2 regions of the Brevibacillus choshinensis genome follow, and region 2 is predicted to be linked to the other one. Evidence: riboswitches for the same ligand, from Rfam matches in the RefSeq annotation. Region 2 holds a riboswitch; the other holds the start of a gene.
What was found. Region 2 has a riboswitch for cobalamin ahead of cobO (cob(I)yrinic acid a,c-diamide adenosyltransferase). Riboswitches for the same ligand answer to the same signal wherever they lie in the genome.

Region 1: linked by a shared signal. The riboswitch ahead of JNE38_RS19995 (ABC transporter substrate-binding protein) and the one ahead of cobO (cob(I)yrinic acid a,c-diamide adenosyltransferase) in region 2 are both predicted to bind cobalamin.

What each region holds. Positions count from the first base shown of each region.
Region 1 is NZ_CP069127.1:3,967,476-3,973,282, forward strand. Features, by position in the region: gene cobU (bifunctional adenosylcobinamide kinase/adenosylcobinamide-phosphate guanylyltransferase) at 1-104, opposite strand, end outside; gene JNE38_RS19985 (ABC transporter ATP-binding protein) at 125-901, opposite strand; gene JNE38_RS19990 (FecCD family ABC transporter permease) at 906-1,943, opposite strand; gene JNE38_RS19995 (ABC transporter substrate-binding protein) at 1,945-2,937, opposite strand; cobalamin riboswitch at 3,151-3,306, opposite strand; gene JNE38_RS20000 (MBL fold metallo-hydrolase) at 3,419-4,366, opposite strand; gene JNE38_RS20005 (phosphotransferase family protein) at 4,475-5,401, opposite strand; gene JNE38_RS20010 (pyridoxamine 5'-phosphate oxidase family protein) at 5,555-5,807, shown strand, end outside.
Region 2 is NZ_CP069127.1:1,226,831-1,232,637, reverse strand. Features, by position in the region: gene cbiB (adenosylcobinamide-phosphate synthase CbiB) at 1-474, opposite strand, end outside; gene JNE38_RS06600 (histidine phosphatase family protein) at 474-1,094, opposite strand; gene cobS (adenosylcobinamide-GDP ribazoletransferase) at 1,091-1,828, opposite strand; gene cobU (bifunctional adenosylcobinamide kinase/adenosylcobinamide-phosphate guanylyltransferase) at 1,825-2,370, opposite strand; gene cobD (threonine-phosphate decarboxylase CobD) at 2,371-3,474, opposite strand; gene cobO (cob(I)yrinic acid a,c-diamide adenosyltransferase) at 3,474-4,022, opposite strand; cobalamin riboswitch at 4,149-4,363, opposite strand; gene JNE38_RS06575 (hypothetical protein) at 4,482-5,522, shown strand; gene JNE38_RS06570 (M15 family metallopeptidase) at 5,727-5,807, shown strand, end outside.

The sequences.
Region 1 (5,807 bases), 2.7 Mb from region 2:
GGGGACGTTGCGATGTAGATGCCTGCTGAGCCGAGCTTGGCAGCGTACCTTTCTGCAAACGTGCTTTTTCCGCTTTTGGCGCCGCCTGTAATCAGCACAACCATTTTTGCATGCCCTCCTTGGACTAGGTACCGGATTGCAGGATGATTTGAGGGAGCTGATGAACGGGGTGCTCCATTACGATCGGTCGCGTCCCGTATACTTGTTCAATCAAGCTGCTTTGCAGGATGTCGCGAGGATCTCCTACACGGATCTGATTGCCTTTATGCACCATCAGGATGCGATCACAGTAAAGGGAAGCGAGATTCAAGTCGTGCAGCACGGCCACCACGGTGACCTGTGTATTCTTTTGCCAGCTGCGCACGATATCCATCAGCTGGATTTGATAGCCGATATCGAGATACGTCGTCGGCTCATCGAGCAGGAGCAGCATCGGCTTTTGCACGAGGGATTTCCCAAGGGCAACACGCTGCTTTTCTCCTCCGCTCAGCTGGTCGAGCGTCCGATCCTCCAGCTCTGCCAGTCCGAGCATGCCTACAATTTCATCAATCAGTGGAGTGGGATCCTCTGCTTCTTCGCCCAGCCAATTTTGATAAGGAAAACGTCCCATCTCCAATACTTCACGCACACGAAAGCCGACCGGGGGGAGCGCTTCTTGCTCGAGAACCGCCAGAAGACGGGCAAGAGCTTTGCGCGAATAGGAGCCGATCGGCTTTTCCGCTATCAAAATCTCTCCTCCATCGGGCGAAATGACGCCGGAAATCATTTTCATCAGCGTCGATTTGCCGCTGCCATTTGGTCCGATGATGCCAAAAAACTCTCCTCGCTCCACCGCGAAGCTCACGTCTGTCACAACGGATTTCCCGTGAAAAGACTTGTGCAAGGCTTTGACCTCGATCATCCGGCTACCTCCCCCCTGTTCGTTTGTTCTTTTTCAGCAAGTATGCAAAAAACGGAGCTCCCAAAAACGCGGTGACTACGCCAAGCGGTATCTCCGTCGGAACGAGAAGCATTCTCGCAAGCGTATCGGCCCAGAGCACATAAATCCCGCCAAAGATCGTCGCCATCGGTATCAGGATACGATAGTCCGGCCCCACCAGCATGCGGACCAAATGAGGAACGACCAGACCGACGAAGCCGATGATGCCTGAAATGGATACCGCAGCAGCCGTAACCAAAGTCGAGACAACCAGCACGATCAGCTTCGTCCGATCGACATTCACGCCCAAATGCGCAGCCTGCCTTTCTCCCAGCGCAAACAGGTTGAGCGCACGAGAGTATGCAATCAAAATGACGAAACTGACGATCAGATACGGCAGCAGGACATAGGTAAAGGACCAGCCGCGAAATGACAGGCTACCCATCAGCCAGAACACGATCTCGTTGACCGTCTGATCGGACAGCGAAACCATAAAGGATACCAATGAGCCCAAAAAAGCCTGTACGACGACCCCAGACAAGAGCAATGTCTCTGTCTGCAGCTTGCCCTGCGTGTTGGCCAGCCTCATGACAATCCAGAGGCTGAAAAAGCCAGTGAGAAATGCCAAGACAGGGGTGCTCCATTCACCAAGGAAGGGGATCTGCAGTCCAAACAGAATCAAAAAGGCAGCCCCAACAGCCGAACCGGAGGCGACTCCCATGGTGTAAGGATCAGCCAAGGAATTGCGCAGGACTCCCTGAAACCCTGCTCCAGCCAAGGACAGACACGCTCCGACCAATACAGCCAGGACAACCCGGGGAAAACGAACCTTCATCACGATCTGTTCGGCTGATTCCGGCCAACTCCCTGCACCCATGTTTGAAAAACCGGGAATCTGGTGCAGCAGAATCAGCCACACCTGAGAGAGCGGCAGATTGGCTGCCCCTAGGGAAATGCTGATGATGACAGATGCGAGCAACAGCAGGAAGCCCGCCCCTATCCAAGCAATCAGTCTTCCCCTCATGCTATTTCACCAAATCGGGATAAATGGCCTTGGCTACCTCTATCAGTCCTTCTGTGATGCGTGGACCTGGGCGTGACAGCGTATTTTGATCCATCCCGAAGATCTGTTGGTCGCGAATCGCCTTCATCTTTTCCCATCCGCTGCGGTTTTTTATGATATCTTCCAGTTGCTTGCCCGTTTTGTCATCCGTGATGCCTTTGGCGTATAGAATCACATCCGGATCGTCCTTGACGATTTTTTCTTCGCTGATCGGGTTCCACCCTTCGGTATCCGCCGCAATGTTTGTCGCCCCTGCCATGGTGATCAGCTCATCCATGAATTCCCCTTTTCCGACCGTCCAACCCGGTGAAAATTCGAGGTACACCTTTTTTCTGTCTTCCGGCTTCACATTTTTCACGGCATCTTTCACCCGTGCAATATCGTTCTTCATTTGAGCAACCAATTTCTCCGCTTGCTCTTGTCGATTCGTAATCGTTCCCATCACCAGAATGTTCGCCATAATGTCGTCCACTTTTTTCGGCTGGGTCACATAGACAGGCATGCCTAATGTTTTCAGCTTCTCTGCCACCGGCTTTTCCATGGAGATGCCGCCGATCACGAGATCAGGGCTCTGCGACAGGATAGCTTCTTCATTCGGCTTCACGACTCCGCCGACCTTCGGCTTTGACTTGGCTGCCTCTGGATAATCATCGTAATCGGACACTCCGGCAATCTGCTCATCCAAGCCGAGGGCAAACAGGATCTCGGTCTCGGCCGGGGAAGTGGAGACGATCCGTGAAGGTGCTTTGGCGATCGTCACCTCTTTTCCAGTTGCGTCTTTGACCGTAAGCGGATAGGTAGTCTGTTTAGCTGCAGTCCCGGCGGCAGTATCCGTGGCTGACTGTTGCTCGGCCGCAGGTTTCTCAGGCTGTGCTGGCTGACTGTTGCTGCAGCCAATCAGACTCAAGGTTGCCAAAACTGGAAAGGCCAGCTTCCAAAATCGATTCACTTTCATTCCCTACTTCTTCCTTTCTTCACTCGTACGCCCATTGATAAGCTCGGCTACGCGAGGCCTTTGGCAGACTGGATAAGAATCCGCCGCATGTAAAAAACCCTTCGCTCCCACTACAGAAGCGAAGGGTCGGTTTCAGGTCCCAAATGGCGTACGTACATGCTTTTCCATTTGCACGAGACAATCGTTCCGGCCGCTCCTTTCCGCGAAGGAACACAGCGCGCAAGCAAACAGGCAGGTCTCCTGGCTATCGGGGCATCGAAATCGACATGAACCCGTTTACAGTGGCGGGACCGCGCCGGACTTGCACCGGCTTCCCTTTTCACCCTGCCCCCAAAAGGGGCGATAGGCACCTGTTCACAACTACTGTTATGTAATTGTCCACCTGCTCATACTCCCCCATCATATTAGCATTCCTTCCTCAAAAAAAGAAGAACCAATGCCCCCTTTGCGAGTGCCGGCCCTTCTTTCCCTGAACATGAAACTAGCGGCTTTTCTTTTGCAAATAATCGACAATCCCCATCGAACAGACAGACAGGTCCAGCGAGATGACCTCGTATACCTCATGATCTTCCGGGACGTTTCGCAACTGCAAACTGGCTTTTACCCGATTCAGAAGCCGCTCGGCCAGATCGTCATGCGAGAGTCCTTTTGCCAAGACCTCTTTCCCTTCACGTACAAATACCGGGAGCCACTCGGTGATTTGGCTGTATACATCCGCTACCTTCTCCGTCGCGCCGAAGTGACCGAAGTAGATGCGGCTTAAGTCCCGCGCTCTGTAACGCTCAATGGAGCCAAGCATTTCATCCGGATCAAACTGGTTGGGTGAAGTAGATGGCAAGAAGAGATCGATCCCGTCTCTGCGCAGCTGCGGGTAATGCACACCTACCGTATCTCCTGTAAACATGCCGTTGCTGACTGGATCGTATATGCTGAAATGATGCTTCGCGTGCCCGGGAGAATCCATGAATTCCAGCACGCAATCCGGTCCGATACGGAGGGTCTCCCCATCCGCTTTGGTAATCAAGCGATTCTGTGGAACGGGCACGATCGGCTCGAACAGGGAATCAAACTGTTCTCCGTAGACCGCTCGCGCACCATCTATGAGGCGGCTCGGGTCTACAAGATGTCGCGCTCCCTTTGGATGAACCACGATCGCTGCATTCGGACAATCGCGCAAAAACAATCCAGCGCCACCCGCATGGTCCAAATGAATGTGGGTGACGATGATGTATTTGACTTGCTCCGTCGTGTAGCCCAGCTTCGCTAATCCTTCTCGAATATAGGGAACAGACACACTGGGGCCAGTTTCGACCAAAGTCAATTCCCTTTCTTGGATGACATAAGTACCTGTGCGTTCCTTCCAGCCCATGTCATGACCGTCGATCAGATGGATGCGGTTCCCCAAGTCGAGTGGTTCTGCCTGCTGCATACCTAATCTTGCCTCCTTTGGATCGGTGCTTGCTTTGTCCTATTGCTCGAATATTTCCACTTTACCACAACACGGCCAGGTTTTGTTTGAATGGCTCTCGAATGGCCCTCAGCACTCGTTCAACAGGCTTTTGGCGTACGCTTCCAGCCGTTCGGCAATCAAGGCGTCGGTCAATCCCGTGACCCCGAGCGCTGTCCAGCCCGCATAGACTTGCGGCTCTCCAAAGAGAATGTCGGTCAAGGATAATAAATCCCAGTATGGATCATAGTGAAAGCTCGGTCCCGCATAGCTTTGATAAGCAGCTAAGAACGAATCGGCTGTCGCAACATCGAATAACTGGGCGAGATTGACCCGGCAATGTCCGATATCGATTCCGGCAGGTCCACGGCAGGCATTTACCCAGTCCACCACTCCACTTACGGCGTGACAGTCCCATAGCACGTTATTCGGGTGATAATCTCTGTGGATAAAACAAGGCTCGAATTCGGGAAACGGCCGTCTGACATATTCGATCACATCTTTCCACACCTTGGGATTCCGTGTCCAATCAGGGGTCGCCAGCTTCTGCACATCGTTGTAGGAATAGTAGGCCCACGGGAAGTCTGCAGCTGGGGTGGCATGAATCTGCACAAGCGCTTTGGCGAGCCCATTTAACCAACCAGCTTCGTCTTGGGGCTGCAAAACGACAGCGCCCTCCAGCTTGGACATCAGCACGGTGGGTACGCCGCATTTTTCTCCATGCGGGTCGCTTGCGAAATACTGTGGCACCGGCAGGCCTGTCCCGTCCGCCAAGCGTAGGCTCTCTGCTTCATGCACGGCCAGGTCCGGTTCGGCACGCAGCCATTCCTGATTGTCAAACTGGCGGAGAACATAGTCCTTCACGACCCCATCCACTCGAAGGGAGACCGTGTGAATGATCGATGATACTCCGCCGTACAGCCGAGTAATGGAATGCACTTGTGCCGATGGACTGACAGAATCCGTCACCCATCGGAGGATTCGATCCGGCACTCTATTTTCAGACTGAAACGTCAATTCCTTCTCCCTCATTTCGATGGATTCACGTGAATGCATACATGTACCGGCTGCCACGATGGGGCTCATAGAACAAAGGGATACCCAATGCTTGCGACGAACTCTTCTTTTATAAAAGAATCCATACGATTTCGATGGCAGGGAGTGTTTGAGTTGGGGAAACTTTTTTCGGAGATTTTGCCTGAACACGCAGCCTTCATTCAGAAACAACGCATATTTTTTGTAGGATCTGCTCCTCTGGATGCGGATGGGCACGTCAATTTGTCCCCAAAAGGATATGATGTGCTGCGAATCCTGTCCCCCACTGAGGTCGCCTATCTCGACTTGACGGGAAGCGGAAATGAAACGAGTGCCCATGTCGATGAGAACGGACGGATTACCCTGATGTTTATGGCTTTTGAAGGGC
Region 2 (5,807 bases):
GACGATCGCGTCCACGATGTTTTCCGCTACCGTTTCCACCGCTCCCCGGCAAATGTCCGATTCATCCAAACGTTCGGTGTCGCGGCCGACCACCATGGATAGCGAACGCCTCGCCTGCGTGAAGTCGCCAACCGCCAGATGTCTCGCAATCTCAAGCCCTGCGTCCGCCAAGCCTTTGGTCGCGATCGTCGTCGATATCAGCCAGGCACTCAGCACCCAGCCAAGCAGCGGATGAACCCGCGCCGCCGCCCACACGATCAGCCATACGGCAAGGTAGCTGCCGGATACGATCAAGAGTGGAAACAGCAGTCCGGCAATTTTCAAATGCTCTTCCCTCTTGATGAGGGTGCGGATGACGCGCTCCAGCCGCGTAATCCACCAGCCGATGATGACGACCGGATGCGTCAGCCCCCGCGGTTCACCCACCACACGGTCGATCAGGTAAGCCGCTCCCAATATCAATGCCTCGTTCATCATGATCCTCTCTCGTTCGTCAGAGATTGCTTTCGAAAGCGTTGTCCGTCCCATTCCACGACAAGGACCTCTCCGTTCTTCAAGCCTTCTGTCTGCCAGTAGCGGCTGGGATCCTGCATAAGCCACTCCGCCTGGAACCAGCGGATGACGCCGCCGTGTGTAACGATAACTGCCGTGCCGGCCGGCTCACCCGAATCCATCCCCTTCAGCAATCCGCGCAGCCATTGATCCACGCGCCCGCCTAGCTCACGCAGACTTTCTCCGTTTGGCGGTGCGTACGTGAACGGATCGGCGTACCAGCGCGTGGCTCGTTCGTTATCCTTTTCCATCAACTGTTCGTATGTAAAGAGCTCCCAATCCCCAAAGGACAGCTCGCGCAGTGCGGGTACGGTCACCAGCGGGACTTTCCAGCCAGCCGCTAGGGGCTCTGCCGTCTGCACGCAACGCCGCAAATCACTGGAATAGAGCGTAACAGGAGTCTCTCCCACGCGTGCCAACCGTTTTGCCAGCTCGCCGGCCTCACGCAGGCCCGTCTCATTCAAAGCAACATCGCTATGTCCCAAATACCGCTTTTGCCGATTCATATCCGTCTCGCCATGGCGTATCCAAAGCCATCTCATGCCCACCAGCTCCCAGCGAGGACGAGCAGCATGACCGCCTCGCTGCTCTCGATCACCGCTCCATAGCAGTCTCCGTTAAGACCGCCGAGCTTGCCTGCCACCTCGCGTGAAAACCACAGAGCAAACAGCAGCGACACCGCGATCGCAGCCACCGCTGCCCACCCGCCGAGCAGCCAGCCCGCAGCAAGCAAGACGGCGTAACCGAGCCAGATCGACAGGGAGGACAGTCCTTCACTGATGCCCCTCCCGATGCCTTTCTCAGCGGATATGTACGGCCAAAAGCGGATCGCGAGGAGTACATGCGTCCTCGCTGCGAACGGCACGAGGAGCAGCAGTGCCCACTCCAAGCGAGCCAGCTCAGCCAGGGAAGCCGCTTTGAGCAGCAGTAGCAGGATGGCCGCCAGTACCCCCATTGCTCCGACTCGGCTGTCCTTCATGATCGCCAAGACCTGCTCGCGGGGACGACTGCTGCCCAGACCGTCTGCCAGATCCATCCAACCGTCCAGATGAAGGCCACCTGTGATGTACACCCATATCCCGAGCGTCAACACGGCAGCCAGCAGAGGGCTGAACAAGTAAAGGGCTGCTTGGTTAATGGCACATAGCAACAGCCCGATGACAATGCCCACTGCCGGATACCAGTTGACGCTCTTTTTCCATGCCGTCTCCGAAGGCTTTAGCCACGGCACCGGGATTCTCGTAAAAAACGATATCGCATGCCACAGCGCGCTCATCCCTTGATCCTCCAGGGAATTCCGGCCATAATGGCATAGACCGTATCAGCCTGCCGAGCTGTCAGCTGATTGACATCCCCCAGCACATCGGCAAACCAGCGCCCCAGCCTGCTCATCGCGACTCCGCCCAATCCGACCTCGCTGGTGACGGCAATGACGGTTTGGCTTTGTCCAGCTTCGGCCACGCCCGCCAACCATTCTTTCGCATCCCGCACGATTTCCTGTGTAATCGATTCGCTTCTCCATTCTGGCTCCGGCACGCTCATCAACCGGTTGCTCACCCACGTGGAGAGGCAATCGACCAGCACCACCTCATAACCGGCACTGGCGGCACGCACGTCGGCGAGCTGACCAAAAGCCTCGACACATCCCCAATGAGCGGGTCGGCGGGCCTGATGCTTCTCGATCCTCGCCGTCATCTCTTCGTCCCATGCTTCCCCTGTCGCTACGTAGATCACGGAACCGCTCGTCTTCTCGGCCAGTTCCTCCGCAAAGCGGCTTTTTCCGGAGCGTACGCCTCCTGTCACCAGGATCAGACTCACTTACGCCCACCTCCCGTCGCACCAGACATCGCGCAGGGCTTTCACCAGCCGTTCATTTTCCTTTGGACCGCGGACGGCGATCCGCACATCATGCGCAGTCAAGCCCGGATACATGGCACAGCTTCGGATCAGGATTCCTTTTTTGCCGAGGAGCGCTTGCAATTGCTCGGCGGTCTTAGAGGCCGGCGAACGCATCAGCAAAAAGTTCGCTTCCCCCGCCCAGACCTTCCAGCCGAGCTCATCTCGGATAAACCGGGTGAGGTAGTCACGTTCGAAAGCGATCAACTCGCGCGTCTTTTCCTCGTATGACTGCTCTGCAAGGCAAAGCACCCCTGCCCGCAGCGCCAATGCATTGACGCTCCAGCTCACCTGCTTTTCGCGCATGCGGCCGATCACCTCGGGATGTGCGATCGCGTAGCCGAGGCGCAGTCCGGGTATCGCGTACATCTTGGTCATCGATCGCATGAGGATGACGTGCGGAAAGCTTTCTAACCGATCCGCCAATGTAAACTGCCGCTCCTCCTCCACAAAGTCGAGAAAGGCTTCGTCTACGACCAGCCACGTCTTCGTCTGCTCAGCCCAGTCCGCCATTTTCAAGAGCTCATCCTGCTGGTACAAGACGCCTGTCGGATTGTTCGGTGAGCCTACGAAGATCAGATCGGCTTCTTCAAACAATCGATGCAGATCTCCCATATCCGGCTTGTATCCATTCTCTTCCACGCCGTAGCAGCCGACGACTCGTGCGCCGAACTGGGTGGCGAGCTGCGCGTATTCGGAAAAACACGGATAGACCACTCCGACCGTCTGCGGCGCGAGACCGAGAATCGCGATTGCCATCGCTTCTGCCGCTCCATTTGCAGACAGCAGCCATGACTGTGGCAAACCGAGGCGATCAGCCAGAGCCTGACGAAACTCACGGTGCCCAGGGTCCGGATATCTCGTCACTTCTCCGATCGAATCGACCAGCATCTGTCTGACACTCTCCGGCATCCCGAGCGGATTGATGTTGGCGCTGTAATCGAGGAACTCGCCTGGGGCCACGCCAAACCGCTCAGCCGCTGTCAGCAGGTCACCGCCATGCCCGAAGGTTTCCAGCACGCCCATCAGAATTCCACTCCCAACACAGCGGGGATTCCTTCATCGTAGTAGTGCTTGATCGGCTTCATCTCTGTCACCAGATCAGCCATGTCCATGATTTCCTGCTTGGCGCTTCGGCCCGTAATCACGAGGTGAATATGCTTCGGCCTGCTTTGGATCGTCTCCAGCACATCCGCAAGGGGCAGCACGTCATCAATAGGAAAACGGTCGATGGCCAGCGCGTTGTTCAGCTCATCGAAAATGACGACATCGTAGCCGCCGCTGAGCAGCTGTTCCTTCGCATAGTCCCACGCTTCCTTCAAGGCAGCGCGATGCTCTTCCGGCGTCTTGGTCCAGGTAAAGCCAATCCCCTTTTGCACGATCTCAATCCCGATTTTGTCAAAGACGAGCTTTTCCCCGTAGGTACGTTCCGGCGACTTGATGAACTGCACCATCAGCACTTTTTTGCCCCGACCCGTAGCCCGTACAGCGAGCCCGAGTGCAGCCGTTGTTTTTCCCTTGCCGTCTCCTGTATAGACCAGCAGCAATCCTCGTTTGGCGTCTTGTTTATTCATTGTGAATCCTCCCGCAAATCAATAAATAAAAAACGCTTCGTTCTCCCTCAAACATGAAAGGAAAACAAAGCGCGGATGGCAATCAAGCAACGATCCTCACCTCTTCCTTTGACCCGAAGGAAATCAGTGCACACACAAAAACAGGCAGGTCTCCTGGCTCGAGGATCATCACCCCTCTTCTCCTTCCCGCTCCCTATTGGGCAGTGGATGGCTGACGCCGTGAAGATGGGCTCCTCTCTTACAGTGGCGGGACCGCGTTGGCATTTCACCAAACTTCCCTTTTAACCTTGCTCCTGCAAAAGGATTTCGCAGAAACAAGGACCTGTTTGTACTAACGTATTCAATTGACGCTGTCTTCTATGACAAGCACTTGCTTTAATAATAGCAAATGCCTGTGGGGATTCAAGCAAAAGCTGGGAAAATGGTTAGGATATATCTTCCAAATAAGGAGTGAGAAAGTTGGCGGAATCATGTAAGAATCTGTCTCGTATTCGGGCTGTCTGGATGGGATTGCTCATGGTGGCCTTGCTGTTTGCGTACGTGCCGGCACAAGCAGCGGAAAAAATAGAAGTGCCGGTGAAGCTGACGGTGTTATCCGAGGAAGGTGAGCCCAAACTCGATGATGAAATCACCATCGAAGCTGTCACAGAAAAGAAAGGAGACTATTACGAGGCCTTTTTCACAAATGTCAAAGAGTCTGCTGAGACTAAGATCGTAGACGGTCATTATGTTTCGAGAGTGACTTTCCAAGCGGAATACATCGGGGAAAAGACTTTTGACTATTCCATTTCCATGCATGGAGAAGGGCAAGCATGGGTCGGCCACGCATCCGTGACCATCCGCGTCAAAGACAACATGCCTGGAGTCATTCCAAGTGTGGATTCTGGTTTCGTGATCTCCCCGTCTAAGAATCTGATCGTCGGACAAAAAATCAAATTTACCGTGACTACGCCCTACAAAGGGGAAATAACAAAAGAAGGGAATTTTCACTTTTACTCCATGAACTCAGTGGATGACACGCAAAAAGTCGAGCAAGTCCGCACCGTACGCAGAGGAAACTTTTATGTAACGACCGGCTACTTTACGCCGAAAATACCGGGAACGTATATGCCTTTCTTTTTCAATAAGATGCAGGATGAAAAGACAAAAGAAGTATGGGAGGGTATAGGATTCTACAAATTCGAAGTCAAAGAAAACCCCACCATCGCCGTCTCCCTCTCCCCTAACACGGCTTATATGAAAGCAGGGGAAGAAATCTATCTGACTGTCACTTATCCCTTGAACAAGGATTCGGGTTCCTCCGAGCACTACATGTCGTGGAACAATCCGAGCGTAGTCCAGTTCATCGGTACCTACGATGACGACCTTCGCGGATACAAATACATCTACCGCTTCAAGCCCGCGAAAAAGGGAACGTACACCCTCGAAGTCAGCGTCAAGCAAGACTCGAGCGGCCAAATACGAGTAGGCAAAGCAAAAACCAAAATCTACGTTCGTTAGAAAAAAACGATGAAAATGCAAAAAAGCGAGTGCCCCGCAAGCTGTCCACGGCTTGAAGAGGCACTTTTTTCATGTACTCCGACTCATAATTGCAGAAAATTAAATATAATTACAGTTTACTAAAAACCCTTTTTCCGCTACGATATTTCCTAAAGTCGCCCAATTCTTTCAAACAATCAAACCTGCCCAAGGAGGTGAACGAAAATGAACTATCCTCGCATTCCAGCCATACACGATGACCGGACAGCTTTCACGCCTCCTGTGATCGAATGCGGCGAAGCGATG